2 regions of the Micrococcus sp. EWR3.9.1 genome follow, and region 2 is predicted to be linked to the other one. Evidence: predicted binding sites of a transcription regulator. Region 2 holds the regulator's gene; the other holds the start of a gene.
What was found. The regulator LexA, encoded in region 2, represses DNA repair genes until DNA is damaged. The targets are predictions, from matches to a motif close to TCGAACANNTGTTCGA.

Region 1: ACUJ8O_RS08085 (DUF6504 family protein) is a predicted target of LexA. The motif match lies at 11,540-11,555, and genes of this name have one in related genera.

The regions. Positions count from the first base shown of each region.
Region 1 is NZ_JBQXFD010000011.1:19,528-34,198, forward strand. Features, by position in the region: gene ACUJ8O_RS08040 (GNAT family N-acetyltransferase) at 1-678, shown strand, start outside; gene zapE (cell division protein ZapE) at 754-1,809, opposite strand; gene ACUJ8O_RS08050 (sulfurtransferase) at 2,032-2,925, shown strand; gene ACUJ8O_RS08055 (SufE family protein) at 2,962-3,420, shown strand; gene ACUJ8O_RS08060 (aminoacyl-tRNA deacylase) at 3,428-3,946, shown strand; gene pgsA (phosphatidylinositol phosphate synthase) at 3,972-4,583, opposite strand; gene ACUJ8O_RS08070 (HIT family protein) at 4,583-5,263, opposite strand; gene thrS (threonine--tRNA ligase) at 5,260-7,278, opposite strand; gene ACUJ8O_RS08080 (DNA polymerase III subunit alpha) at 7,388-11,086, opposite strand; gene ACUJ8O_RS08085 (DUF6504 family protein) at 11,083-11,409, opposite strand; gene ACUJ8O_RS08090 (DUF6318 family protein) at 11,883-12,602, shown strand; gene ACUJ8O_RS08095 (PKD domain-containing protein) at 13,097-13,567, shown strand; gene ACUJ8O_RS08100 (hypothetical protein) at 13,636-13,881, opposite strand; gene ACUJ8O_RS08105 (hypothetical protein) at 13,878-14,237, opposite strand; gene ACUJ8O_RS08110 (SOS response-associated peptidase) at 14,330-14,671, opposite strand, start outside.
Region 2 is NZ_JBQXFD010000001.1:257,538-272,208, forward strand. Features, by position in the region: gene hisB (imidazoleglycerol-phosphate dehydratase HisB) at 1-204, opposite strand, end outside; gene ACUJ8O_RS01255 (histidinol-phosphate transaminase) at 386-1,507, opposite strand; gene ACUJ8O_RS01260 (peptidoglycan-binding protein LysM) at 1,551-1,925, opposite strand; gene lexA (transcriptional repressor LexA) at 2,219-2,935, shown strand; gene ACUJ8O_RS01270 (ATP-dependent DNA helicase) at 2,979-5,078, opposite strand; gene hflX (GTPase HflX) at 5,075-6,715, opposite strand; gene ACUJ8O_RS01280 (NAD(P)-binding domain-containing protein) at 7,160-8,323, shown strand; gene ACUJ8O_RS01285 (class I SAM-dependent methyltransferase) at 8,349-8,984, shown strand; gene dapF (diaminopimelate epimerase) at 9,042-9,995, opposite strand; gene miaA (tRNA (adenosine(37)-N6)-dimethylallyltransferase MiaA) at 9,992-10,942, opposite strand; gene miaB (tRNA (N6-isopentenyl adenosine(37)-C2)-methylthiotransferase MiaB) at 10,942-12,489, opposite strand; gene ACUJ8O_RS01305 (DUF6270 domain-containing protein) at 12,536-13,228, opposite strand; partial or broken gene ACUJ8O_RS01310 (IS481 family transposase) at 13,409-14,418, opposite strand.

The DNA.
Region 1 (14,671 bases), on a different contig from region 2:
GCCTCCGGTCTCGGAGGCGGGCACGTGACGGATCAGCTGGACGCGTGGGCCGCCGGCCGCCTGCTGCCCGTGCCGTCCCGTCCCGTCCCCCCGTCCGCCGGCAGCGGCGTCGCACCCGCCCGCTCCGTCCCCGGCGGGGCCCCTCCGGGACGCATCGTGGCCGAGGTCGGCGTCGGGGCATTGGGCCTGACCATGACGCGCGTCCGCCCGGCCCTGGACGCCCCGCTGATCCACGCACTCGTCACGGAGCCGCGGGCGGAGTTCTACGGGATGCGCGGGCACAGCGTGCAGGACGTCGAGGAGGTCTACGACTTCCTCGAGTTCCAGCCCACCCACGCGAACCACCTCGTGTGGCACGGCGGGACCCTCGTGGCCCTCGTGCAGACCTACGACCCTCGCGCGGAGGAGGTCGGCGGCGCCTACGAGGTGCGGGACGGGGACCTCGGATTCCATTTCATCACCGCCCCCGGCGGCCTGCAGGGGCGCGCCCGCGCCACGGCCTACCGGAGCATTGTGGACTGGTTGGGCGCACGCCCCGGCACGCGTCGGCTCGTGATCGAGCCGGACGTCCGCAACACGCGGGCCGTGAAGACCGCCCGGGCTCTGGGCTTCACGGTGGACCGGGAGGTCGAGCTGCCGGGCAAGCGGGCGGCGCTGTGCTTCCGCGACGTGCGCTGACCCGGCCCCGCACACGGCGACGCCGCGCACCCGCCTCGGGTGCGCGCCGTCATCCTGCCGGTCAGGGGCGGTGGCTCACTTGTGCTCGGCCACGCCCGTCTGTCCCTCCCGGACCAGGGCGGTCATGCGGGAGACCGTGCGGAAGTACTTCTTCATGTAGCCGCCGTGCATCATCTCCTGCGTGAACAGGGCGTCGAAAGGCACACCGGAGGCGAGGACGGGCACGTCCTTGTCGTACAGGCGATCCGCGAACACCACGAAGCGCAGGGCCGTGGCCTGCTCCGTGATGGTGTGCACGTCGTGGAGGGCGAGCACGTCCACGTCCTTGACGAGCTCGCGGTAGCGGGAGGGATGCACGCGGGAGAGCATCGCGGTGAGGTCCGCGAAGTCGTCCACGGCGAGCACGCCCGCGTCGGGGAAGTTCTCCTGGGCGGTGGCCTCGACGGCGGCGTCGTCCAGCGGCGACGGGGCGGCGGAGAGGCCGCGGTGGCGGTAGTCCTCGCCGTCCACGCGGATGACCTCGAACTGGTCGGCCAGGACCTGGATCTCGCGCTTGAAGTCCTGCGCCGCGAAGCGCCCCTCGCCGAGCGAGCCCGGCAGGGTGTTGGAGGTCGCCACCAGGCGCACGCCGGCGTCGGCCAGCTCGCGCATGAGGCGGGACATCAGCACGGTGTCCCCCGGGTCGTCGAGCTCGAACTCGTCGATGCACACGAGGGTGTACTCCTTGAGCTCGTCCACCGCCTTGCGGAAGGACAGGGCGCCCACGAGGTTGGTGTACTCCACGAACGTGCCGAACGCCTTGGGTCCGGGGGCCGCGTGCCACGTCGAGGCCAGCAGGTGGGTCTTGCCGACGCCGAAGCCGCCGTCGAGGTAGATGCCGGCCGGCCCCGCCGCCCGCTTCTTCCCGCCGAACAGGCCGCCGAGGAACCCGCCGCCCGAGCCGCCCCGGCCGAGGTCTGCCGCGAACCGGCGCAGCCGCTCCACGGCCTGTGCCTGCGAGGGGTGCGCGGGGTCCGGGATGTAGGTGTCGAAGGACACCGTGCCGAAGCGGTACGACGGGTGGAAGCCGGCCAGCAGCTGGTCCGGGGTGACCTGCGGCGAACGGTCGGCGAGGTGGACGATCTGAGCCACGGGACACTCCCAGGGTCGACGACGGGGATTCCGGGCCATGCTATCGGGCCGCGGACCCGACCCATGTGACCTCGCGTGTCCCGGACTGAGGGGCCCCTACCCTCTTACGTGACACCGATGTGCCGTAATCTGGCGTGCAGGGCACGGACACGGAACCCGCCGTCGTCGTGCCGCCCGCCCCGGGCCCGTGCGGGCCCGCCCGACGCGAAGGAAGGCAGTGCCATGACCGATACCGCCGCGAAGTTCTCCGAGTACGCCCACCCCGAGAAGCTGGTGTCCACGCAGTGGGTCGCCGACCATGTCGGCGACGAGGACGTCGTGGTCCTCGAGTCCAACGAGGACGCTCTCCTCTACTCCACCGGCCACATTCCCGGCGCCCAGCGCGTCGACTGGCACACCGAGCTCAACGACCCCGTCACCCGCGACTTCGTCGGCCCCGAGGCCTTCGCCGAGTTCGCCGCCTCCAAGGGGATCTCCCGGGACACCACCGTGGTGTTCTACGGCGACAAGTCCAACTGGTGGGCCGCCTACGCCCTGTGGGTGTTCACCCTCTACGGCCATGAGGACCTGCGCCTGATGGACGGCGGCCGTGACAAGTGGATCGCGGAGGGACGCGAGACCACCCGCGAGGTCCCGACCGTGGCCCGCGCCGAGTACCCGGTGATCGAGCGCGACGACCACACCGAGCGCGCCGCCCGCGAGGACGTCCTCCAGGCCATCGGGACCACCCCGCTGATCGACGTCCGCTCCCGTCCCGAGTACACGGGCGAGACCACGCACATGGCCGGCTACCCGCAGGAGGGCACCCTGCGCGGCGGCCACATCCCCACGGCGGCGTCCGTGCCGTGGGCGTCCGCGGCCAACGAGGACGGCACCTTCAAGTCCCGTGCCGAGCTGGAGCAGGTCTACCGCACCGACGCCGGGCTGCAGGAGGGCGACGACGTGATCGCCTACTGCCGCATCGGCGAGCGGTCCTCCCACACCTGGTTCGTGCTCAAGTACCTGCTCGGCCACGAGGACGTCCGCAACTACGACGGCTCCTGGACCGAGTGGGGCAACGCCGTGCGCCTGCCGATCGCCGTCGGCGAAGAGCCGGGCGAGGCCCCCGCGCGCTGAGCCCCGGCACGGCGTGGATCACTAGACTGGGACACCATGACCGAGAACCACGCCGTGCCCGCCGCCCTGGCCGAGATCATCGACGACTTCGCCGGGGTGCCCGATCCCGAGAAGCTCGAGCTGCTGCTGGAGTTCTCGGACGAGCTGCCGGCGCTGCCGGAGCGCTACGACGGCCACGAGGCCGAGATGGAACAGGTCGTGGAGTGTCAGACCCCGCTGTTCCTCGCCGTCGAGCTCGAGGGTGAGCCCGGCCCGCAGGCCCCGGTCCACCTCTTCATCACCGCTCCCCCGGAGGCGCCCACCACGCGCGGCTTCGCCTCCGTGCTCACCCAGGGCCTGGACGGGCTGAGCGCCCTCGAGGTCCTCGACGTGCCCGAGGACATCCCCACCCGCCTCGGTCTGGCCAAGGCCCTCACCCCCCTGCGGCTGCGCGGCATGTCCGCCATGCTCGGCCGCATCAAGCGCAACGTGCGCGAGCAGGCCGGGATCGCCTGAGTCCGCCGTGGGCCAGCGCAAGAAGGATCGCGGCGCCCGGCACGGGGCGGCCACGCCGGCCGTCGCCGCCCTCGAGGCCGCCGGGGTCCCGTACCGGCTGCACACCTTCGACGTGGCCCTCGACGCCGGCGGCGAGCGGTTCGGCGTCCAGGTCGCCCGGGCGCTCAGCGTGCCCGCCGACCGACTGTTCAAGACGCTGATGGTGGCGGACCCCGACGGTGCGCTCGCGGCGTGCGTGGTGCCCGTGTCCGGTCAGCTGGACCTGCGGGCCGCCGCCGCGGTGCTGGGCGTCAAGCGGCTCGCCCTGGCCGATCTGGCCGTCGTCGAACGCCGGACCGGCTACGTGCGGGGCGGCGTCTCGCCCCTGGGCCAGCGCCGGCCCCACCCCGTCGTCCTGGACTCCTCCGCTCTCGACGCGGAGCTCATGTACGTCTCCGGCGGGCAACGCGGCCTGGATGTGGAGATCGCGCCCGCCGACCTCGTGCAGGTGACGGGCGCCGTCGTCGCGGAGATCGCGGCGGGCTGACGGGCGGGTCCTGCGGCCGGGCCGGTCAGGCGTCGTCGCGCGCCTGGCGGCGCACCGCGGCCATGCGCTGGCCGACGGTGACCAGGGACGCGGCGGCGAGCAGCCCCAAGGTGACGGCCAGGACGGCCGGGGGCAGACCGAGTCCGGTGAGACCGGCGACCACGAGGGTGGCCACGAGCCGTTCGGCGCGCTCGGCGATGCCCACGTGCGCGCTCCAGCCGAGGGCCTCCGCCTTGGCACGCACGTAGGAGACGAGCATGCCCAGGGCGAGGCAGGCCGCGGAGAGCGCGCCGACCGCGGGTGCGGCGCCGACGCCGAAGCCCCACAGGCACAGCCCGAGGAACACGGCCGCGTCCTGCACGCGGTCCAGGGTGGAGTCGAGGAACGCGCCCCAGCGGCCGGTGGACCCGGCCTCGCGCGCCATGATCCCGTCCACCAGGTCCGAGAACACGAACGCGGTGATGAAGAGCGTGCCCCAGAACAGGTGCCCCAGGGGGAAGAGCACGAGCGCGCCCAGGCTCACGCCGAGCGTGCCGACGACCGTCACGGCGTCCGGACTGACCCCGGCCCGCAGGAGCGTACGGGCCACCGGGGTGAACAGGCGGGTGGTGACGCCGCGCGCGTGACGGTCCAGCATCAGGCGGGGCCTCCGGCCCCCGGGCGAGGATGCTCGCCCGCGGCACGGGCGTTGGCCGCCTGGCGCGCGGCGTGGTCCCGGGCGGCCCGGTCCCAGACGTCCGCGAGGATCTGCCGGGTCTCCCCCAGGGTCTGCGACATGTTCTTGGTCCGGGCGATGATCGGCAGGAAGTTGCCGTCGCCGGTCCACCGCGGCACCACGTGCTGGTGCAGATGGGCCGCGATCCCGGCGCCGGCCACCGCCCCCTGGTTCATGCCGAGGTTGTAGCCGGACGCGCCGGCGGCCTGGCCGAGGGCGAGCATCGCCGTCTGGGTCAGCTCCGCCATCTCGGCGGCCTCCTCCGTGGTGGTGTCCGTGTACAGGGGCACGTGGCGGTAGGGGCAGACGAGCAGGTGACCGGGGTTGTACGGGTACAGGTTCAGCACCACGTAGGCGGTGCGGCCGCGGTGGACGATGAGGGAGTCCTCATCGTCGCGCTGCGGGGCCGCGCAGAACGGGCAGGTGTGCTCGTCCTTGACCTGGCCCGTCCCCTTGGACACGTACGCCATGCGGTGGGCGTTCCAGAACCGCTCGAAGGCGTCCGGGGCGCCGGGCAGCTCGAAGCCGTCCGTGGCGGCGGCGTCCGCCGACGCGCGGGCCTGCGCCCGCGCGTCGGATCCGCCGGTGCCGGGGCTGGTCATGGGGTGACCTCGCGCTCGCGCACCGCCTTCACGATGCGTTCGATCGCCTCCTCCACCGGCACGCCGTTGTCCTGGGTGCCGTCGCGGAAGCGGAAGGACACGGCGCCCGCCTCCCTGTCCTCGCCGCCGGCGATCAGCACGAACGGCGCCTTCTCCTTGGCCGCGGTGCGGATCTTCTTCGGGAAGCGGTCCGAGGAGTCGTCCAGGCGCGCCCGGATCCCCTCGGCACGCAGCTTCGCGACGACGTCGTCCAGGTAGTCGTTGAATGCCTCGGCCACCGGGATGGCCACGACTTGCTCCGGGGCGAGCCAGGCCGGGAACGCGCCGGCGTAGTGCTCGGTGAGGACGCCCAGGAAGCGCTCGATGGAGCCGAAGAGGGCGCGGTGGATCATCACGGGGCGCTGACGGGTGCCGTCGGCGGCCTGGTACTCGAGGTCGAAGCGCTCGGGCAGGTTGAAGTCCAGCTGGATGGTGGACATCTGCCACGTGCGGCCGATGGCGTCCCGGGCCTGGACCGAGATCTTCGGGCCGTAGAACGCGGCGCCGCCCGGATCCGGGTCGAGCTGCAGACCGGAGGCCTCCGCGACCTCGGCGAGGGTGCGGGTGGCCTCCTCCCAGATCTCGTCGGAGCCGACGAACTTCTCCGGGTCCTTCGTGGAGAGCTCGAGGTAGAAGTCGTTGAGGCCGTAGTCCTTGAGCAGGTCGAGGACGAAGTTGAGCGTGGTGGTCAGCTCCTCCTTCATCTGCTCGCGGGTGCAGTAGATGTGGGCGTCGTCCTGGGTCATGCCGCGCACGCGCGTGAGTCCGTGGACCACGCCGGACTTCTCGTACCGGTACACGGAGCCGAACTCGAACAGCCGCAGCGGCAGCTCACGGTAGGACCGGCCGCGGGAGCGGTAGATCAGGTTGTGCATGGGGCAGTTCATCGGCTTGAGGTAGTAGTTCTGCCCCTGGCGGGTGATCTCGCCGGTCTCGGGATCACGGACCTCGTCGATGTGCATGGGCGGGAACATGCCGTCCGCGTACCAGTCGAGGTGGCCGGACACCTCGTAGAGGTGCTGCTTGGTGATGTGCGGGGTGTAGACGAACTCGTAGCCGGCCTCGGTGTGGCGCCGACGGGAGTAGTCCTCCATCTCCTTGCGGATGATGCCGCCGCGCGGGTGGAACACGGGCAGGCCGGAGCCGAGCTCGTCCGGGAAGGAGAAGAGATCCAGCTCGGCGCCGAGCTTGCGGTGGTCGCGGCGCTCGGCCTCGGCGAGGCGCTCCTGGTAGGCCTTGAGGTCGTCCTTGCTGGCCCACGCGGTGCCGTAGATGCGCTGCAGCTGCTTGTTCTTCTCGTTGCCGAGCCAGTAGGCGGCGGCGGAGCGGGTGAGCGCGAAGCCGTTGCCGATGAGCTTGGTGGAGGGCAGGTGCGGGCCGCGGCAGAGGTCGCACCACACGGCGTCGCCGGTCTTGCGGTCCACGTTGTCGTAGATGGTGATCTCCCCGGCCCCGACCTCCACGGAGGCGCCCTCGCCGGCGGTGTCCGCGGCGTCCTTCTTGCCGAGCAGCTCGAGCTTGTAGGGCTCGTCCGCCATCTCGGCGCGGGCGGTCTCCTCGTCCACGACGCGGCGGCGGAAGGTCTGGCCGGACTTCACGATCTTCTGCATGAGCGAGGAGATCTGCTTGAGGTCCTCGGGGGTGAAGGGATCGTCGACGTCGAAGTCGAAGTAGAAGCCGTCCGTGATGTACGGGCCGATGCCGAGCTTGGCGCCCGGGCGCAGCTGCTGCACGGCCTGGGCCATCACGTGGGCGGTGGAGTGCCGCAGCACCTCGAGGCCCTCGGGCTCCGTGATGTCCACCGACTCGACGGACGCGCCGGCGGGGATCTCGCGGGCCAGGTCCCAGAGCAGGCCGTCCACCCGCATGACGGCGGTGGTCGGCTTCTCGCGGAAGAGGTCGAGGCCGGTGGTGCCGTGCGTCACCTCCCGCAGCTCTCCGTCCACGGTCAGCAGGATGTTCTTCGGCTCCGACACGGTGCTCCTTCGAGGTCTGGCTTCGGGATCGGTGGCGTACGGGGGCCACCGTCGGCCGCGTCCCATTCTAGGGGCGCGGCCGGACGGCGGGGCACGGAGGCGGACGGTCTCATCTGTCCGGGGTGGGCAGCAGCTCCCACGTCTCCGGGTGGGGCACCGGGATCGGGGTGTGCTCCGGAGCGGGCCGATCGGGTGCCGTGCGGCCGGGGCGGGCCCCGCCGGCCGGCCCGACGTCGGTGCGCACCTTCACGGGCCAGCCGCCCGTGCCGTGGTGCGGGATGTCCGGCAGGGGCTGCGCCCCGGTGCCCGCCCGGCCGCTGCGGCGCGCGGCGGCGGCTCGGCGGTCCGCCGCGAGCCAGTCCCGCCACTGCTGCCGGGTGGCGTCCAGGTAGTCGGGGTCCGGGAGCGTCTGGGGTCGGTGCAGGTCCCAGGCGCGCACGGCCTGGACGGACACGGCCCGGCCGCCGGTGCGCCGGACGGTGCCCTCGATCAGCAGGAGGCGGGCGGAGAAGAGCATCTCCCCGGAGGCGTGCTGGGCCTCGGTGAAGAAGGAGGCGTCCACGCATCCGGTGCCGTCGTCCACGGAGAGGAACACCACCCGCTTGCCGCTGCGCATGGGCGGGGTCTGGGTGGCCACGCGCACCCCGGCCACGAGCACCCGGGACTGCGTGCGCAGCCCGAGCAGGTCCTTCGCCCGGGTGACGCCGAGCGCGTCCAGGTACGGGGCGTGGGAGTCCATGAGGTGGGCGGTGACGTCCAGGGCGGTGAGCTCCAGCTCGGTGCGGACCCGGGCGGCCGGGGCCGGGTCCGGGAAGAGCGGGGCGAGGGCGGTGAGCTCGGTGTCCGGCAGGTCCAGGGCCAGCTGGCCCTCCACCTGCCGTGGACGGGCGGACCGCGAGCGCGGGGCGGTGCGGCCGGGGGCGGTGCCGCGGGTGGTGGAGTGCTGGAGTTCGAGGTGGTGGACGAGGTCGGTGCGGGAGGCGCCGCCGGGTGGGAGGAGGCAGTCGAGGGCGCCGAGCTGGGCGAGGCGTTCGAGGTTGCGGGCGGTGGGGCGGGCGCGGTCGCGGACGTCGGCGAGGGAGCGGTAGGGGCGGCCGGCGTCGAGGCGGTCGGTCTCGGCTTCGCTGAGTCCGGAGAGGCTGGTGAGGGGCAGGCGGATGCCCCAGCGGCCGGGGGCGCCGTCGTCGATCTCGGGGTGGGCGGGGACCCATTCGACGTGGACGTGGCGGGAGGAGGCGTTGACGTCCACGGGGAGGACGGGGATGCCCATGCGGCGGGCCTCGGCGACCATGAGGCGGGCGGGGTACATGCCGGGGTCGTGTTCGAGGATGGCGGCCATGAAGGCGGCGGGGTGGTGGGTCTTGAGCCAGGCGGAGTGGTAGGTGGGGACGGCGAAGGCGGCGCCGTGGGCCTTGCAGAAGCCGAAGGAGCCGAAGGCGGAGAGGGTGGCCCAGACCTCGTCGATGACTTCGAGGGAGTAGCCGCGGGCGAGGGCGCCGGTGCGGAAGGCCTCTTCGACGAGGTGTTCCTGCGGGCCGCCGAGGAGGCGGCGGTGCTCGTCGGCGCGGGCCAGTCCGCAGCCGGTCATGACGTCCATGGTGCGCAGGACCTGTTCGTGGAAGACGGTGACCCCGTGGGTCTCGGCGAGGACGGGCCGCAGGTCGGGGTGCGGGTAGTGGGCGGGTGCCCAGCCGTGCCGCTGTTCAAGGAAGGGTCGGACCATGTCGGACTGCATGGGGCCGGGGCGGAAGAGGGAGATGTCCACGGTGAGGTCGTTGAACTCGCGGGGGGCGAGTTTGCCGACGAGTTCGCGCTGGCCCGGGGACTCGATCTGGAAGCAGCCGAGGGTGTGGGTGGTGCGGATCATCGCGTAGGTGGCGGGGTCGTCGAGGGGCACCTGTTCGAGGTCGATGCGCTCGCCCGTGGTGCGTTCGACCTCGGCGATCGTGTAGGCGATGGCGGACTGCATGCGCACGCCGAGGATGTCGAGCTTGAGGAAGCCCATGGGGTCCATGTCGTGCTTGTCGAACTGGCTCATGGGCAGGCCCATGCCGGAGGGCTGGACGGGGGTGCGGTGCAGCAGGGCGGCGTCGCCGAGGATGACGCCGCAGGGGTGCATGGAGATGTGGCGGGGCAGGCGGTCGAGGCGTTCGGTGAGGTCGACGAGCAGGTCCAGCTGGCGGTCGCCCTCGGCGCGGCCGGACTCGATGCGGCGGGAGAGGCCGCCGAGTTCGGGCATGCGCTGGAGGGCCTCGCGGAAGTTCGAGGCGGAGAAGCGCCAGAGCTGCTTGGCGATGGCGTCCACCTCGGGTTCGGGCATGCCGAGGGCGAGGCCGGCGTCGCGGACGGCGCCGCGGGCCCGGTAGGCGTTCTGCATGCTCATGAGGGTGGTGCGCTCGGCGCCGAAGCGCTCGACGACGGCGTGGTAGATCTCGTGGCGGCGGGCGGACTCCACGTCGATGTCGATGTCCGGGAGGGTGGAGCGGTCGGTGGAGAGGAAGCGCTCCATGATCAGGCCGTTGGCCATGGGGTCGACGTGGGAGATGCGCAGGGCGTGGTTGACGAGGGAGGAGGCGCCGGAGCCGCGGGCGGCCACGCGGATGCCCATGCCCTCGATGAGGTCGACGACGGCGGCCACGGTGAGGAAGTAGGAGGAGAAGCCGAGTCGGGTGATGATGCCGAGCTCGTGTTCGGCGCGGTCCTGCAGGTCCCGGGCCGCCTGGCTGGTGCCGGGGAGGCCTCCCCCGGTGTGGAGGTGGGGGTAGCGGGCGAGGAGGCCGGCGCGGGTGCGCTCGCGCAGCACGTGCTCCGGGGGGCCGTCGATGCCGATGACGGCGGCCTCGGGGACGCGGGGCACGCCCCAGCCGAGGTCGGTCTCGGGGTCGAGCGCGCAGGCCTCGGCGAGGCGGCGGGTGGCCTCGAGCAGGGGGGCAGGGCGGTCGTCGGCGGCGGAGGCGACCTCGTGGGCGATGCGGTGCATGGCGGCGGTGGACTTGAGCCAGCCCTGCCCGTTGGGTTGCAGGTCGTGGAGGGCGTCGAGGGAGCTGAGGGCACGGACGGCGTCGAGGACGTCCGCGGTGGCGGCACCGTCCGGGGCCGCGTAGCGCACGGCGTTGGTCAGGACGGCGGGGATGCGGGCCTGGCGGGCGGCGCGGAGGGTCTTCACGGCGTGCCCGGTGTCGAGGCGGCGGCCGGGGGCGGAGAGGTGGGTGACGACGTCGGCGTGGGGGCTGCCTGCGGGCAGGGCCGCCTTCCAGCGGTGCAGGGCGGCGAGGCCGGCCGCGTACCGGCGGCGGGCCAGGTGGCGGCCGACGTCCGAGTCCGGGCCGAGGAGGACGAACAGCTCGGGGGTGGACGGGTTGTCCCGGTTGGCGGCGGTGGGGACTCGGCCGGCCGCCGCGGCGGCGAGCTCGGCGACGCTGGCCCAGGGGCTGCCGCCTGCCGCTCCCCCGGTGGTGCGGGCGTGGGCGGCGGAGACGAGCTCGCACAGGGAGCGGTAGCCGGAGCCGTGGCAGCCTCCTCGGGCGAGCACGACCACGCGGCCGGCGTCCTCGTCCTCGCTCCACCGGACGGCCAGGTCCACGCCCACGATCGGGGTGATGCCGTGGCGCAGGCAGGCGCCCACGTGTTTGGCCATGCCGTAGAGCCCGTCCCGGTCGGTGCAGGCCAGCAGGTCCATGTCCGCGGCCGCGGCGGCTGCCACGAGGTCCTCGGGCCAGCTGACCCCGTAGTGGGCGCTGAACGCGGAGGCGACGTGCAGGTGGGCGAAGGGTGCGACGGTGCGCCCGGCCGCGACGGCCCGGCTCATGCCGACCGCCTCAGGTCCTGGGCCTGCTCGTGGACGCGCACGAGCCGCCACCGGCCGGAGTCCAGGTGGTGGGCGACGTCGAGGGTCTGCAGGGGCGCGGCGCCGGCCCGGGCCAGGCGGACCTGCAGCCGCCACATCTCGTGGTCCACGAGACCGGCGCCGCGGCCCTTCTCCGCGCGGACCTCCTCCGCCCACCAGCGGCGCCGCTCGAACCAGCGCATGGGGCGCTCTGCGAGGACGTAGTCCCGCCCGTTCCAGCGCAGCCCCTGCGGGGTGCCGTCTGCCCCGCACTCCACCGCCACCGACTGTGTGAGGACTCCCATTCTGCTTCTCTCCCTGTGCACTGCTGACCGGACCGACGACGGGGTGCCGTCGGGCGATGGGAGCGCGGCCCGTCCGGCGGACCGGACGCGGGGAAGAAGTGGGAAGGTGGGGCCGCACCCCCGATCGTACTCGAACATGTGTTCGAATGCGATGGGTGCGAACGTAGGGCAGCCGCCGGACACGTTAAGGACGCATGACCCCGAGACGGGCGAGGCCGGGAACGCCCTTTCGTGAGGCCGGCTGACCGAGTCCTGGCCGTGGGTCTCGAACCCGACCCTGGGGCGCACATGCACGAGAAAATCGTCTCTGGGCCGGAAGAAGTGCGCCGGCACGGTCCTGTGGACAATGCGAGCAGGACCACAATCCGTCTGCGTATACTCCGAACTAACCGGGCCTCGCATACCACGGGCACCGCACTGCGGGATCAGCGCGGGAGGCGCGGACACACGACGGACATCCAGTTGGAGGGGAAATGTCTCTCACCGCACCCGGGCGCGCCCTGCGCCGCCACCGATTCGCCCAGGCCGGCACGCTCAGCGTGGCCTTGGCGCTCACGCTGACCGCCTGCGGCGGGCAGTCCGAGCCCGCCGAGTCGTCGACGACGTCGCCCTCGTCCGCCAAGCCCGCCGTCGAGACGTCCGCGCCCGCGAGCACGAGCGCGACCGCGGGCGTCAGCTCATCCCCCACGGCCACGGAGAGCGGGTCCGGCGAATACGTGCCCGCGTCTGCCGACGGCCCCGCGCGGAACGTGCCCAAGCCGGAGATGCCCGCCGCCATGAAGGAAGAGACCAAGGAGGGCGCCGAGGCGGCGATTCGCTACTTCTGGGAGGCCATTTACTACACCGACCAGACCGGGGAAACTGCTGATTTTGATTCGACATACAGCGAATACTGCGAGCTTTGCCAAGCCGTATCCGACTCAACTGCCCAGCACTACAAAGAAGGTGGCTGGTCAACGGGAGAGCACACCTCGATCAAATCGTTAACTCTCACCCCGTCAGAGTTTGGCTACACCGCTACTCTTGTTCGTGACGCATCCGCTGTAGATGTCTTCGACTCACAGGGCGTTAGAGACGACTCTGCCAGTGGGGCGGAAACTCACGACGAGACCTGGCTGGCCGACGTAGTCTACGAACCCTCCAAGGGCCACTGGGTGATCGATGAAATGCAAAATCAACAGGATGCGCAATAATGCTTTCTATCTCGCGTATTCTGATTGCAATAGCAACTGCCTGCATCGCCCTAACGCTGATTCAAGCGCCATCGGCGCACGCACAGCGCGCGAATACCTGCACCGATGTTCCCATTAGCGGCAAGCGAGAAGACGTCGAATTTAGGATTCGAACGCAGTGCAAGAAACAGTCGCGAACACAGCCCCCTCAGCCGGCCTCCGAACCGGTATCCGAAGTTACCGCTCCAGGAGCCAGAGAAAAGCCGGCAATCGAGCAGCGCACTGTAGACGCCTGTTTCCCGAATCAAGAAAACAATTCCGATTTTGGGACGTGTCGCGAACAGACCGAGGCCTTTTGCCCAGAAGGGGCATGGGTACGTGAGCAGTTCGTCGACACAACTCGCCCAGATAGGGATCCCTACTACAGCCGGCCGGAATGCGTTACTGCGGTTTCGCCAGGCCCAGCAACAGACGGCGCCCCGCCCGTCTCCATCGACGAGGTCCGCACGCTCCTCGTGCTGAAGCCTGAGATCCGGTCGGACAATGGCGGACGCGGGATCCGCAATGCGGAGACCAACTTCTACGCAGACGCCGAGACGCGCACGCTCGTCACCACCCTCAACGGGGTCGAGGTCGAACTCCGCGCCACGCCGGTGAGCTTCCGCTGGGACTACGGGGACGGGTCCCCCACCAAGACCACCTCGGTCGCAGGCCAGAGCCAGCCGGAGTTCAACGTCCCCACCCCCACGAGCCACGTGTACGAGGACACCGGGCAGTACACGGTCCGCCTCACCACCGTCTACATCGGCGAATACCGGGAGGCCGGGGGCGAGTGGGTGCTCATCCCGGGCACCATCAGCCTCGACTCGGCCCCCGTCACCGCGGACATCTGGCGCACCATCACCCGCAATGTCGCCGATGACTGCAGCGTCGACTCCTCAGCCTGGGGCTGCACCGGCCCCATCGAATCCACTCCGGCCGGCTGAGCACAGACCGCGGGGCGGCCGACGGTCTCCCGTCCACCGCCCCGCGGCCCACTCGTCGGGCAGGTGCGTCAGACCCGGCGCACCCACCCCCGGGCCAGGAACACGAGTCCCGCGCCGACGGCCGCGAGCGCTCCGAGCGCGCCCGCCGGCACCTCACGCCCGGTCTCGACCGTGTCCGGGGTCGTGTGGGCGTCCTCCCCCGCCGGCACGTTCAGGGCCCGGGGCTTCTGCCCATCCGCGAGCGACTCCACGAGTGCGAAGACGTCGGACCGCTCCGCGTCCTGGGTGATGATGACGTCCTCACTCCTGGTCACCCCGTCCAGCGACCAGTCGCGAACGAGGCGGTCGTCGGTCGGGTATGTCGCGTCGGCGAGGTAGTGAAACCCGGTGAAAATTCCAACGCGGTGTCGCGCCAGAGGGTGCCCCAGCGCGGACCCCACGAGAGTTCCGCGACCGACGCGTCGTCGCCCTGGCGCTTGGACCACAATGGCAGCTCCACGCCCGGCTCGGCGTACTTCAGCGCGAGGACCCGCTCGGGGTAGTCCCCAAACACGGGGTCGGCCCGGCTGTGCTCGCCCCACGCGTAGACGAGCCCGGCAGAGGGGCCTCTGTTGCCCTCCGGAATGCCGGCGGTCTCGTCGTCGAGGGCGGCCACCGGGGTGCCGCCCACGGACAGGGTGAACAGGAGATGACCGTCTCCGGCCTCACCGCGGCACCGCGCTTCCGCGTCTCACGGGCAGGTCATCCCCGTCGCCCCGTCTCTCAGAGCAGCGTGCCCTGCTGCTCTCTCATCTCCTGGATCAGCTCCGGCCCGTTGTTCCGGACGTTCCCCACGGCGCCCCCCACGGGCCGCAGCGACCAGCCCGCCGCGACGTCGTACGCGCCGGCGCACACCTGACCCACGAGGGCGTCGGCTTCTTCGGCAGACCCGAGCGTGTCCAGAGCGAGCCACCGGTCCATCGTCTCGGCATCCATGGGCACGGGCAGCCGGTCGTGCAGCTGGCCGAGCGCGGCGAGCACCGGATCGTCGTCGTCCGCGTCGGGCGCGGCCATGGTGAGGATCGTCGTCGAGAGGACCCACGCGTCCTCCCCCGCGGCCTTGGC
Region 2 (14,671 bases):
GGTGATGGCGACGTCCTCGACCGTGTGGTGCACGTCGATGTGCGTGTCCCCGGTGGCACGGACCGTCAGGTCGATCTGGGAGTGCCGGGACAGCGCGGTGAGCATGTGGTCGTAGAACGGCACGGTGGTGGAGATCTCAGCGCGGCCGGTGCCGTCCAGATCCATCTCGACGTACACGTCCGACTCGCTCGTGGTGCGCGTCATGCGCGCACGGCGTCCGGAGATCAGCTCGGCTGCCACGGGTCCTCCTCGGGCTGGGTCCGCACCGGTCCGGGACGGGTGCGGGGGGATGCGGGTGCGCGCGGCCGGTGCCGGCGGGCCGGGGCGCCGCGCGCGCTGTCCCTATCCTAGGGAGCCGGGCGGACGCCGAGACTCCGGTGACGCCTCAGGACCGGTCCCCGGTCTCGCCGAGGACCTCCGCGAGAGCGGTGAGGAACGCCGTCGTCTCCGCCTCGGTGCCGGCGGTGACGCGCAGGTGGTGCGGGATGCCGACGTCCCGCACGAGGACGCCGCGGTCGAGCAGGCGGCGCCACACGTCGGAGGCGTCCTCGAGGTGACCGAAGAAGACGAAGTTCGAGTCGGACACCGAGGGCCTCAGTCCCAGGCCGCGCAGGGTGGAGACGATGCGGTCGCGCTGGGCCTTGATGTCCTCCACGGTGCGCAGCAGCGCGTCCACGTGGTCGAGAGCAGCCTCCGCCGTGGCCTGCGTGACCGCGGAGAGGTGGTACGGCAGGCGCACCAGGCGCAGGGCGTCGGTGACGGCGGGGTCCGCGGCCAGGTAGCCCAGGCGCGCGCCGGCCAGGGCGAACGCCTTGGACATGGTGCGCGTGACGATCAGCCGCTCCCGGCCGGGCAGGAGGGTGAGGGCGGAGCGGGTGCCGGCGAGGGCGAACTCCGCGTAGGCCTCGTCCACGACGACCATGGCGCCGGGCCCGCCGGCGGCCTCGTTCTGCGCCTGCGCGGCGTACACGGCCTCGATGGTCGCCAGGTCCAGGGCGGTGCCCGTCGGGTTGTTGGGGGAGGCCAGGAAGACGACGTGCGGACGGTGCTCCCGCACCATGGCCGCCGCGTGCTCGGCGCTGAGGGTGTGGTCTTCGGCGCGGCCGCCGTCCACGAACACGGTGTCCGTGCCGCCGGCCAGCAGCGGGTACATGGAGTACGAGGGCAGGAAGCTCAGCAGTGTCCGCCCGGGGCCGCCGAAGGCCTGGAGGATCTGCTGCAGGATCTCGTTGGAGCCGTTGCCGGCCCACACGTGGTCCGCCGTGAGGCCGTGGCCGAGGTAGCCGGCGAGCGCGCGTCGCAGCCCCGTGAACTCGCGGTCCGGGTAGCGGTTCAGCCCCCCGGCGACGGCCGCGACCCGCTCGGCGATGGCGGTGGCGACCTCCTCCGGCACCGGGTGCGTGTTCTCGTTGGTGTTGAGCATGTACGGCACGTCCAGCTGGGGGGCGCCGTAGGGGCTCAGGCCGCGGAGGTTCTCGCGCAGGGGCAGAGAGCTGAGGTCGGTCATGGCCGCCAGTCTAGGAAGCGTGGAGGGCGAGGCCCGCCGTGCGTCACCGCGTGGCCGGGACGAACAGCTCCTCGCCCGGGGCGGGGGCCCGGCCCTCGAGTCCGTTGAGCTCGTCGATCGTGGCGATCACCTCGTAGACGTCCGCCTGCGGAGCCACCGTGGTGGCGATGGTCCACAGGCTGTCCCCGGGCATGACCGTGACGGACTGGGTGGCGGGCCCCGCGGTGTCCGCGGACACCGCGGCGGGCGACAGCAGCACACCCAGGAAGAAGGCGGCCGCCAGCGTGGCGGCCACGGCCGCGGCGATCACGGGGATCCCCCGCAGCACGAGGCGGCCGCGGCGGGTCAGACGGATGGTGGCCGGACGCGGCCGCGCCGTCGCGGGCGAGCCGGCGAACTGGGCGGTGGTGAGCGTCATGGTGTCCTCCTCCGGGGCGGATGCCCTCCAGGTGATCGAACATGTGTTCGAATCCGTTCGAATGCCTTTCTAGCACAGGTGTTCGAGACATGCCACGACGAGATCGAACATATCTTTGAAGGAGAGGCGGCTCTCCTCTAGGCTCGAGGCCATGCACGGACGCCCCGGAACGCCCCCGGGGATCGCCAGGACACAGGCAACCAGCGGGGGCGGACACGGTAAGCGTCCGGACGGCAGCCGGACGCCGGAACACGAGTCCGGCCACCATCACCCCGGGAGAACGGACGGCAGCCATGAGCACCACCGACGATCAGCCGGCGGCGCGCGCGCCGCTCACCGACCGCCAGCGGCGGATCGTGCAGACCATCCGGGACGCGATCGCCGACCACGGCTACCCGCCCTCCATGCGCGAGATCGGCGACGCCGCGGGCCTGGCCTCGCTCTCCTCCGTCACGCACCAGCTGGGCCGTCTCGAGCGGCACGGCTACATCCGGCGCGACCCCGGACGCCCGCGTGCCCTCGAGGTGCTGCTCGACGTGGACGGCACCCCGCTGGGCGAGGCCGCCTCCCCCGCCGCTGCGCCGTCGTCGCAGGTCTCCACGATCCCCGCGTGGCACACCGGCACGGACGAGGCGGACAGCGTGCCGGTCCCCTGGGTCGGCCGCATCGCGGCGGGCGGCCCCGTCCTGGCCGAGCAGCAGGTCGAGGACGTCATGGCGATCCCGCGACGCCTCACGGGCGAGGGCGAGCTGTTCATGCTGCGTGTCACGGGTGACTCGATGGTGGACGCCGCGATCTGCGACGGCGACTGGGTGGTGGTGCGCCGGCAGGAGACGGCGGAGAACGGCGACATCGTCGCGGCCCTCCTCGACGACGAGGCCACCGTGAAGACCTTCCGCCGCCGTGACGGGCACACCTGGCTCCTCCCCCAGAACACGGCCTACGAGCCCATCCTCGGCGATCACGCCACCGTGATGGGGCGGGTCGTCACGGTCCTGCGTTCGCTCTGACCGGCTCCCTCCGGCCGGGCCGACGGCCCGAGGCCGAGCGAGGTCAATCGCCCGAGGCGAGCCGTGCCAGCACCCCGCGGACGACGTCGCGGTCCGTGGTGCGCCAGAAGTCCGGCAGGGCGCTCGTGATGTAGCCGCCGTACCGCTCGGTGGCCAGGCGGGGGTCCAGCACGGCCACCACGCCGCGGTCCGTCACGGAGCGCACGAGGCGCCCGGCGCCCTGGGCCATGCGCACGGCCGCATGCGTGGCGGAGATCCGCATGAACCCGTTGCCGCCGTGCCGGGCGACGTCCCGGGTGCGGGCCTGGGAGAGCGGGTCGTCCGGCCGCGGGAACGGGATGCGGTCGATCACCACGAGCCGCAGCGAGTTCCCCGGCACGTCCACGCCCTGCCACAGGCTCATGGTCCCGAACAGGGACGTGTCCGGCTCCTCGGAGAACTGGCGCACGAGGGCGGAGAGGGTCGCGTCCCCCTGGCACAGGATCGTGGTCTTCGGCCCGAGCCGACGGCGCATCTCGGCGGCGGCGTCCTCGGCCGCCCGGCGCGAGGAGAACAGGCCGAGGGCCCCACCCCGCGACGCCCTCAGGAGCGCCTCGAGCTCATCGAGGGACTCGGGCGAGGCCGTGCGGCCGGGCCGGGGCAGGTGCCGGGCCACGTAGAGCACCCCCTGACGCGGGTAGTCGAAGGGGCTGCCGACGTCGAGGGCCTCGAACTTCGGGGCGTCCGGGCCGGCCAGGCCCACGTCGCCGGCCACCGAGTCGAACCGGCGCTCCCCCGAGCCCACGGTGAGCGTGGCGGAGGTGAGCACCGTCGTCGCCTTGCCGAACAGGCCCTCCCGCAGCTTGCCGGCCACCGAGAGCGGGGCCACGTAGAGCTGGGGCGGGTCGGTCTCGTCCCCCGGCTGCCAGCCCACGCCGGGCTCGAAGTGGCCGGGGCGGGTGGCCCACAGCACCTCGGGGAAGTCGGCCTCGGGCCGGGCGGCGAGCATGCGCTCCACCACCTCGAGGACCTCGAGGATCCGCGAGCGCGCCATCTGCCGTCCGCCGTCGGCGTCGGCCTCCTTGTCCTTGTCCTGGCCGAGGTCGGACAGGCACTGACGCGCGGCCATGAGGACGCCGGTGAGGGCCTGCTCCTGCACCTCGTCCGGGCCCGCGGCGATCAGGCCGGACGGGGTGTCCGTGAACGCGCGGTCCAGGGCCGCCCCGGCCTCGATCAGATCCTCGACGGCCACGGTGGTGTGGCGGCGCAGCGAGGTGGCCGCGCCGTGCACGATCGACCCGGACAGCTGCCCGGTGACCGCACCGGTCACCCGGTCCTGCAGCTCGTGGGCCTCGTCCACGACGACGGCCGAGTACGCCGGCAGGACCGCGAGCCCCTCGAAGGCGCTGATGGCGAGCATCGCGTGGTTGGTGACCACGACGTCCGCGTCCGCCGCGTCCGCGCGGGCCCGCTCGGAGAAGCACTCCTCGGCCTGGGGGCAGCGGGACGCGCCGAGGCAGTCGACTGCGGAGACGGAGACCTGCCGCCACGCGCGGTCGGTGACGGGGACCTCGAGGTCGTCGCGGTCCCCGGTCTCGGTCTGGTCCGCCCACGCCCGCAGGTACATGACCTCCTTGCCCAACAGGGAGGAGGGCCCGGCGGCGCCGTCCGTGGCGGAGCCGATCACCCCGCCGTCGTCGGCGACCGTGAAGAGGGCTTCCTCGCCCTCATCCCCGGGGTAGCCGCCGTCCACCTTGTGGCGGCACAGGTAGTTGGAGCGGCCCTTGACCAGGGCGACGACGGGCTCGCGAGGCAGCTCGTCCTTGAGCGCCTCGACCAGCCGAGGGGCGTCCCGCTTCATGATCTGGGCCTGCAGCGCGAGCGTGGCCGTGGCGACGACGACGGGGTCCTCCTGCGTCATCGCGTGCTGGAGCGCGGGGATCAGGTAGGCCAGGGACTTGCCGGTGCCGGTGCCGGCCTGCACGAGCAGGTGGCGGCGCGACTCGAGGGCGCGCGCCACCTGCAGCACCATCTCCCGCTGGCCCGCGCGGTGCTGGCCGCCGGTGGCCTGCACCGCGGCGTCCAGCAGGCGCAGCGCCTCGCGCTCGTGCTCCGTGAGTGGCTGCGCGCCGCCCGCCCCGGCTTCCTTCGCCCCGTCGCTCACGACGCGTCCGCCTCCACGACGAACTCGGCGAAGTCCGGCGCGATGTCCTCACGGACCAGCACGGACAGGCGGGTGCCGCCCTCCTCGTAGCCCTCGGCCAGGATCTCCGCGTCCGCCGAGTGGAGGCGGGAGACCAGCTCACCCCGGGTGAACGGGATCAGCAGTTCGAGCCGCACGTCAGGCCGCGGGATGGTGGCCGCGATGGCGCGCTCGAGCTCGTCGATGCCCTCGCCGGTGCGCGCGGAGACCACCACGGCGTGGGGCTCCTTGGCCCGGATCCGGGCGATGACGGCCGGGTCCGCGGCGTCCGCCTTGTTCAGCACGATGATCTCGGGGATCCGGTGCGCGTCCACCTCCGCGAACACGGAGCGCACCGCGGCGATCTGGCCCTCGGGGTCCGGGTGCGAGCCGTCCACGACGTGCAGGATGACGTCCGCGTCCGCGACCTCCTCGAGGGTGGAGCGGAACGCCTCGACCAGCTGCGTGGGCAGGTTCCGCACGAAGCCGACCGTGTCCGAGAGGGTGTAGCCGATGCCGTCCGGCGTCATGGCCTTGCGCACGGTGGGGTCCAGCGTGGCGAACAGGGCGTTCTCCACGAGCACCCCGGCGTGGGTGAGGCGGTTGAGCAGGGAGGACTTCCCGGCGTTGGTGTACCCGGCGATCGCCACGGACGGCACCCGGTTGCGACGACGGTTGGCGCGCTTGGCCTCGCGGGCCGGCTTCATCCCGGCGATGTCCCGGCGCAGCTTCGCCATGCGGGTGCGGATGCGGCGGCGGTCCAGCTCGATCTTGGTCTCGCCGGGGCCACGGGAGCCGATGCCCTCGCCGGCGGCGGCACGGCCGCCGGCCTGCCGGGACATGGACTCGCCCCAGCCGCGCAGGCGCGGCAGCAGGTACTCGAGCTGCGCGAGCTCGACCTGGGCGCGGCCCTCACGCGAACTCGCGTGCTGGGCGAAGATGTCCAGGATCAGCGCGGTCCGGTCGATCACCTTCACCCGCACCACATCCTCCAGCGCGCGGCGCTGAGACGGGGCGAGCTCGGAGTCCACCACCACGGTGTCCGCGCCGGAGAGCGCCACGATCTCGGCGAGCTCCTGCGCCTTGCCCTTGCCGAGGAATGTGGCCGGGTCCGGGGTGGCGCGGCGCTGGATGACGCCGTCGAGCACCTCCGAGCCCGCGGTCTCGGCGAGCGCGGCCAGCTCCCGCAGGGAGTTCTCCGCGTCCTCCGCGGAGCCCTCGGTCCAGACCCCCGCCAGCACCACGCGCTCCAGGCGCAGCTGGCGGTACTCGACCTCGGTCATGTCCTCGAGCTCGGTGGACAGGCCCTGCACGCGCTTGAGGGAGTGGCGCGCGGCGAGCTCGTCCTGGTCGCCGTCGGCATCCGTGTGGCCGTCCTCGCCCTCGTCCAGGGCGAGTGCGCGGCCCGCGAGCGCGCCGGAGCGATCCGGGGTCCCGTCGTCGGGGGCGCCCTCGTGGTCCGCGGCCGCGCTGTCCGCGGAGCCGCGCCCGGTCACCTCGCGCTCGGAGGCGCGGCGAGCGTCATCGGCGGCCAGGATGCGGTCGATCACGGCCTGGATCTCGTCCTCGGAGCCGTGGGCGCCCTGGGGGCCGGGGGTGTGCTGGTTCTTCTCAGTCATGGTCTCCTCTGGGCCGCCGCGGTCGGGCGGCCCGATGGTCTCAGGGTAGAGGGGTGCGCGGACGCGTTAGGCAGCTGTCCGCAGGGGGCGGACGTGGCGGGTGACGCGCACGGCCGTGTGGGCAGGGGTCGGCGCCGCGCTGCGACGATCTCGCGGCGGCTCCATTCGCGGGAGGAAGGTGAGCACGCGGCACCGCAGCCACGAGGTCTCGTCGGCGGGCGTGCAGGGGCGGACCACATCGTCCATGGTGGGATCTCCATCAGGTGCCGGGGCGCGCTCGACGGCCTCATCCGAGGCGGGCGCGCGAGGGGGCGGGGGCGGGCAGTGACGCGGGGGCGTCAGCGCAGGAAGATCCACATGGGCGTCGAGTGTACCGGGCGGCGCGTGTGGGCGACAGGGGCCCCGGCGCCCGGTCCGCTGACGACGCGCACGTATCCTGCGGGCATGACCGCGTCCCCCTCCCCTGCCCCGCCGCAGCCCGGCCGGACGGGCCGGGCGACCGTCGTCGTGATGGGCGCGGGCCAGGCGGGGCTGTCCGCCGCCTACCACCTGCGCCGCCGCGGCTTCGTGGGGCTGACTCCGAACGACGACGGCGCCGCCGGCGTCCCCGAGGACGCCCCCGGCACGTTCGTGGTGCTCGACGCGGAGACCGCCCCGGGCGGGGCCTGGCAGCACCGCTGGGACTCGCTCACGATGGCCACCGTCAACCACATCCACGAGCTGCCCGGCGACCCGGTGCCGCCGGCCGACCCGGCCGCGCGCGCCAACGCCCTGCTGCCGGCCTACTTCGCGGACTACGAGGCACGGTTCGCCCTGCCGATCCGGCGGCCCGTGCGCGTGAGGCGCGTCGAGCGGATCGGCGAGCCGGGACGTGCGCGCGGGTTCTTCGTCCGCACGGACGGGGCGCCGGGCACGTGGCGGGCGGACTTCGTGGTCAACGCGACCGGCACCTGGACGTCCCCGCGGTGGCCCTCGGTGCCCGGGATGCGCTCGTTCCGCGGCCGGCAGCTGCACACCCATGACTACGTGTCCAAGGACGAGTTCGCCGGGCAGCGGGTGGTGATCGTGGGCATGGGCGTCTCGGCGACGCAGCTGCTGGCCGAGACCTCCACGGTCGCGGACACCCTGTGGGTGACCCGCCGCGAGCCGCAGTGGCAGGACTCGGCCGCGCCCGGCGCCCTGGCCGAGTCGGTGCGCGGGGTGGACGAACGGACCCGTGCGGGCCTGCCGCCGGGCTCCGTGGTCGAGGCGACCGGGATGCACCGCTCGTCCTGGGTGCGCGAGGCCGAGACACGAGGCGTGCTGGTGCGCCACCCCATGTTCACGGCCGTCGAGCCGGACGGGGTGCGGATGCCCGACGGCTCGTTCGAACCGGCGGACGTGATCCTCTGGGCCACCGGCTTCCGGCCGGCGATCCGGCACCTCGCTCCCCTGCGGCTGCGCACGCCCGCCGGCGGCATCCGCGTGGCGGGCGGGCGCGCCCTGGACGAGCCGCGCCTGTTCCTGCTCGGCTACGGGCCCTCCCAGTCCACGGTCGGGGCCAACCGCGCCGGGCGCGACGCAGTGCGCGCGATCCTCGCGGACCTGGCCGGGCCGGCATCGGGCTGAGGGCCGCCACGACCCGCTGGCTACCATGGTCGCCGTGAGCTCCGCATCCCACTACTTCGACGCCGACCCCTCCGCACCCGAGCGGCGCCGCACCGTGCGGACACGCCTGGCCGGCCGCGACGTCGAGGTCCAGACGGCCAACGGGATCTTCTCCCCGGACGGTCTGGACAAGGGCACCGCGGCCCTGTTCTCGGCCGTGCCCGCGCCGCCGGCGAGGGGCCGGTTCCTCGACGTCGGCGCGGGCTGGGGGCCGGTCGCCCTCACGCTGGCGCTGCGGTCGCCCGAGGCGGAGGTGACCGCCGTCGAGGTCAACGACCGCTCGCTGCAGCTGACCCGCGACAACGCCGCGGCCCTGGGCCTCGGCAATGTCGTGGCACTGCGGCCGGAGGACGTCCCCGAGGGCGCGGAGTTCGACCTCATCTGGTCCAACCCGCCCATCCGGATCGGCAAGCCGGCGCTGCACGCCCTGCTGGAGCGGTGGCTGCCACGCCTGGCCCCCGGCGGCGAGGCCTGGCTGGTGGTGCAGAAGAACCTCGGCGCGGACTCGCTGCTGCCGTGGATCGGCCGGATGCTCGAGGAGCGCGCGCCCGGCCGGTTCACCGCGGAGCGGGCGGACAGCGTCAAGGGCTTCCGGATCCTGCGGGTGGCGCGGGCGCGCTGAGGCGCCGTTTCCCGAACGACAGCGGTTCGTGGCCCGCCGTTTCCCGAACGACAGCGGTCAGGCGGTGAGTTCGCCGTCGAAGACCAGCTCGGCCGGGCCGGAGAGGACCACGTGCTCGGTCCCCTCCGGACCCGGCACGACATCCACGGCCAGCACGCCACCGGGCACCTCGACGAGCCACGAGTCCGAGCCCTGGTCGCCCGACCACGCGCGCATCGCCACAGCCGCCGCGCACGCGCCCGTCCCACAGGACTGGGTCTCGCCCACCCCGCGCTCGTGCACGCGCATCCGCACGCGCCCGACGCCCTCGCGCACGAGCGGCTCGTGCGCGGCCACGAACTCGACGTTCGTGCCGTGCGGCGGGGCGGGGTCCACCTCGGGGGCGCGGCCCAGGTCCAGACCCTGCAGGTCGGCGAAGGAGGCCAGCGGGACCACGGTGTGGGGGTTGCCCATCGAGATGCTCAGCGCCGGACGCGGATCGGTGAGGCCGTGGGCGAGGACCATCGAGTCCGACGCCGCCTCCTCCGCCAGCTCGGGGTCGAGGTACGACCAGGGGCCCATGTCGATCGCGTAGCCGTGCTCGAGCCGGGTCACGGCCTTCACACCGGCGCGCGTGCCGATGGTGATCGCCCGGCCGGGGGCCAGGTCCACGAGGCCCTTCTCGACCAGGAAGTGCACGAAGACGCGCACCCCGTTGCCGCACATCTCGGCGATCGAGCCGTCGCCGTTGCGGTAGTCCATGAACCACTCGGCCTCGGGGTGCTCGGCGAGCAGCGCCTCACCCTCCGGCAGACGCGCGGACCGCACGGCGCGGATGACGCCGTCGGCGCCGATCCCCCGGTGCCGGTCAGCCAGCCGTGCGACGCGCTGGGCGTCGAGCTGCGTGTTGCCGTCCGGGTCGGCGATCAGCACGAAGTCGTTGCCCGTGCCATGGCCCTTCGTGAACGGCACGCGCGGCGCGCTCGCGTGGAGGGGGTCCTGGGCGGCGGGCGCCGCGGGCTGCTCGGTCATGGGCCCAGTCTAGGTGGCGTCCCGGCGACGACGGCGAGCGCCTCCGCCACGATGTCCTCGCCCTGCGCGTCGAGCCAGACGACGCGTGGGTCGGCCCGGAACCAGGTCTCCTGGCGTCGGGCGAACCGGCGCGTGGCCACGACGGTCTGCTCGGCCGCCTCCGCCTCGGTGAGCTCGCCGTCGAGGACGGCGAGCATCTGGGCGTAGCCGATCGCGCGGGACGCGGTCGGCCCCTGCCGCAGCCCCTCCGACCCGGGGACGTCGAGGCGGCGGACCTCGTCCAGCAGGCCCCCGGCCAGCATGCGCTCCACCCGGGCCGCGATCCGCTGGTGCAGCTCGGCCCGGTCCAGGCGCAGGCCGAGCTGCACCACGGGGGCGACCTCCGGGGCGTACGTGCGCTCCGGCATGAACGCGGAGAACGGACGGCCCGTCAGCCGGCACACCTCCAGTGCGCGCACGATGCGGCGGGCGTCCTGCAGCCGCTCCGCCGAGACCGGGTCCAGGGCGGCCAGCTCGGCCCTCAGCCCGGCCAGGCCCTCCCGCTGCGCGCGCGCCTCCAGCTCGGACCGCAGCGCCGGGTCCGTGGGCGGGAACTCGAGCACGTCCAGCGCCGCCCGCACGTACAGCCCGGAGCCGCCCACGAGGATCGGGGTCCGACCCCGCGCGCGGATCTGGTCGAACAGGTCGCGGGCCGCGGACTGGAAGGCCGCCACCGAGGCCTCCTGGCCGACGTCGAGCACGTCCAGCAGATGGTGCGGGACGCCCTCGCGTTCAGCCGGGGTGACCTTCGCCGTGCCCACGTCCATCCCCCGGTAGAACTGCAGGGCATCCCCGTTGACCACCTCGCCGTCCAGCGCGTGCGCCAGGGCGACGGCGAGGGCGGACTTGCCCGTCGCCGTCGCCCCGACGACGGCGACGACGGGCGGCCGGGCCGCGGCGGCGGGCATCAGGACCGCGGGCGCAGGGTCGGCATGCCGAGGCTCGTGGCACCGGAGCCGCCCGCCGTGCCGGGGGCCGGGGCGCCGCACGACTCGGCCTGGGCGCGGTCCCACGCATCGCCGGCGCGGGAGCGGCGCAGGACGTAGTCCTGTGCGGTCGGGTCGGCGACGGCGAAGAACGGGTGGGCCTCGGTGACCGTCACGGTGACGAAGTCGCCGGGGCGGGGGGTCTCGGCGCCGGCGGGCACGGAGAAGTGCACGAGCCGGTTGTCGGGTGCGCGCCCGGACAGGCGGCCGCGCTCCGCGGCCTTGGAGCCGGAGTCGGCGGTGACGAGCAGCTCCTGGCGGGTGCCGACGAGCGTGGCCATCTCCTCGGCCGAGATCCGGTCCTGCAGGGCCACGAGGCGCTCGAAGCGCTCCTGGACGACGGCCTTGGGCACCTGGTGGTCCATCTCCCCGGCGGGGGTCCCGGGGCGGATGGAGTACTGGAAGGTGAACGCGGAGGAGAAGCGGGAGGCCTCGACCACGCGCATCGTCTCGGCGAAGTCCTCCTCGGTCTCCCCGGGGAAGCCGACGATGATGTCCGTGGTGATGGCGGCGTGCGGGATGCGCTCGCGCACCTTCTCCAGGATCCGCAGGAACTTCGCGGACCGGTAGGAGCGGCGCATGTCCTTGAGCACCTTGTCCGAGCCCGACTGCAGGGGCATGTGCAGCTGCGGCATGACGTTGGGGGTCTCGGCCATCGCGTCGATGACGTCGTCCGTGAACGCGGCCGGGTGGGGGCTGGTGAAGCGGACGCGTTCGAGGCCCTCGATCTCCCCGCACGCGCGCAGCAGCTTGGCGAACGCGCCGCGGTCGCCGAACTCGACGCCGTAGGTGTTCACGTTCTGGCCCAGCAGCGTGACCTCGACGGCGCCGGCGTCGACGAGCGCCTGCACCTCGGCGAGGATCTCCCCGGGGCGGCGGTCCTTCTCCTTGCCGCGCAGCGACGGGACGATGCAGAACGTGCACGTGTTGTTGCAGCCCACGGAGATGGACACCCAGCCGGAGTGGGTGGAGTCGCGCTTGGTGGGCAGGGTGGAGGGGAACACCTCGAGCGACTCGAGGATCTCGATCTCGGCCTCGGCGTTGTGGCGCGAGCGCTCCAGCAGCACGGGCAGGGAGCCGATGTTGTGGGTTCCGAAGACGACGTCCACCCACGGGGCCCTGCGCTGGATGGCGGCCTGGTCCTTCTGGGCGAGGCACCCGCCGACGGCGATCTGCATGCCCGGGTGCGCGTCCTTCACCGCACGCAGGTTGCCGAGGTTGCCGTACAGGCGGTTGTCCGCGTTCTCACGGACCGCGCACGTGTTGAAGACCACGAGGTCGGCCTGGGCGTCCTCGGCGACCGGGACGTAGCCGGTGGACTCGAGCAGGCCGGAGATGCGCTCGGAGTCGTGCACGTTCATCTGGCAGCCGAAGGTGCGGACCTCATAGGTCAGACCCTCGTGCGGGCGCGCGGCGGCGCCGTCCTGCGCGAGCGGGGTGGTGCGGGGGGTGGGGTCCGTCAGAGTCACCGCACCATTCTAGGAACTCCGGGCGCGGCGCGGGGCCCGCCGCCGATCAGTCGATCGTGGGGGCATCGGTGAGCCGGTCGGCGACCCAGGCATAGAACGGGTCCGCATAGTGCATGGCCGCTGCGCCCCAGAGGTGGTCCTTGGAGGCCACGGCCAGTTCGTCCGGCACGTCGAGGATCGGCAGCCCCAGCTCTTCCAGCACCGCGAAGTAGGGCGCGAAGGCGACCTGCCACTGGTCACCGGATCGTCCGTCGGAGCGGCACACGGACTCGCCGGTGTCAGTGACGTCGGCGAAGCGTGCACGCAGGACCCAGGCGCGTCGGCCGCGCAGCCTCTCCTTCATGCGGGGGGCCAGTTCTCGGAACAGGGCGACGTGCTCGTCCGAGGCGAAGGGGATCCGTCGCCCCACCACGACGTCGTTCCACGCCGAACGGCGGAACTCATTGGACGGAGTGATGAAGCCCCCCCCGTACTCGATCACGCCGAAGCGCTCGTCGGTGAGATCGAGCAACAGGGCATCCCCTGCGTCGAGTGCGGCGGGCGCGGTGGATGCGAAGTCGTCCCGCACCATGCGCGCCTGGAAGTCCGAGGCAAGTCCGATGTCTGCGTCCGGCTCCGCCACGGGCGGGGTCAGGGCGGAGACCCAGGACGACCTCGCCGCGTATGCCGCGACCGGGGCCACGGGGTGGACGCGGAGGACGTCTCGAGAGACACACGATCCATAGATGGCCACATTCATTGGTGCGATGATACAGAAGTTAAAACGTGTGGAAGCTGTCAACGTCGTGTGACTCCCTGGATAGAAGCATCCCGGTTCCCCTTGTACATTGCTCAGAGCGTTTCAGATACTCCGCAGACAACGCACCTGCAGCCAGCTCGCTTCAAGACAACTCGTCGGCGGCGGAAGGCCCGAGTGCCCCTAGGTGTAGGAGGGCATGACGTTGTTGACTCGGGCCGGGGCCAGTGAGGCCGGCGGGGCGTCCCCGCATCAGGTATGAGGCCGATGGTAGTTGTCGTGGTTCACCCACACCTGCAGGGCCTCACGCCGAGCCGTCTCTGAGGTAGACGGGCGGGCGTGGAGGACCTCATCGACCATCAGCCGGTTGTACCGCTCGACCTTCCCGTTATGGCGCGGGGTGTAGGGGCGGATCCGGTGGTGCCGGCCCCCGAGCGAGACCACCTTCCGGGTGAACTCCGCAGCCCGGTAGTCGTTCCCGATGTCCGTGACCACCCTGTCGATCCGGATGCCGTGGGCGGCGAAGAACGCCCGCGCCCGGCAGAAGAACCCGATCGTGGTCACCGTCCGCTCATCCTCCAACGCCTCGGTGTAGCCCAGGCGGGTGAACCCGTCGATCGCCGAGTGCAGGCAGGTGTAGCCGACCCGCCGGCCAGGCCCGCGCGTGGCTGCTCGCGCGTTCTCGCAGTCCCGTCCGTGAGCACGCCAGCCGCCCCCGTCAGGGATCTTCCCGATCTTCTTCACGTCAGGTGCACCCTGTGCCCCGGCCCCCTCGCGGTGATCCTCTGGGCCGGCTGCTGGCGCAGGGTCTTCCCCGGCCGGGGTCAGGTCCCGTAGCCGGCAGAGCCCGGCCCGGTGCAGCCACCGTCCCACGGCACGAAGACACACCCGGTGGCCCTCGGAGACGAGGTGGTGATGGATCCGGCGGGCCGAGCACTTCTCCCTGCGAGGCAGGGTCTGGATCTGAGCCACCACCCCGGGGTCGAGCTGGGCAGGTGAACGGCGCGGACGCCTGGGCCGGTCAGCAGCCCGGCCTCGCCCTCGGCGTGGTAGCGCGCCACCCAGGTGGCCACCGTGGGACGTGCGACCCGGAACTCGGCGGCCACGTGCGCTTGTGGGATCCCGTCGTTCAGGTGGCGTTGGACCATCCTGAGACGGCCGGTGGGAGTCAGGGGTGCATGAGCGTGAGTCATGAGTGGGTCTCTTTGCGCGGATGGGTGGTGTAGGAACTTCCATCCTGCGGCAGAGGCCCACTCGTCTCATCTCAGCCCGGCCCCCGTGCCAAGAACCTCATGACCCACAACATCTAGGAACCTCGGGCGGGGCGCGGGGCCCGCCGCCGATCAGACGTTGCGCGGACGCCCCGCTCGTGGCAGGCGACGGGGATCCGGCGTCAGCGGTGTCGAAGCCGGCAGAAGCCCCTGGACGGCGTCGTCCGTGACAGAG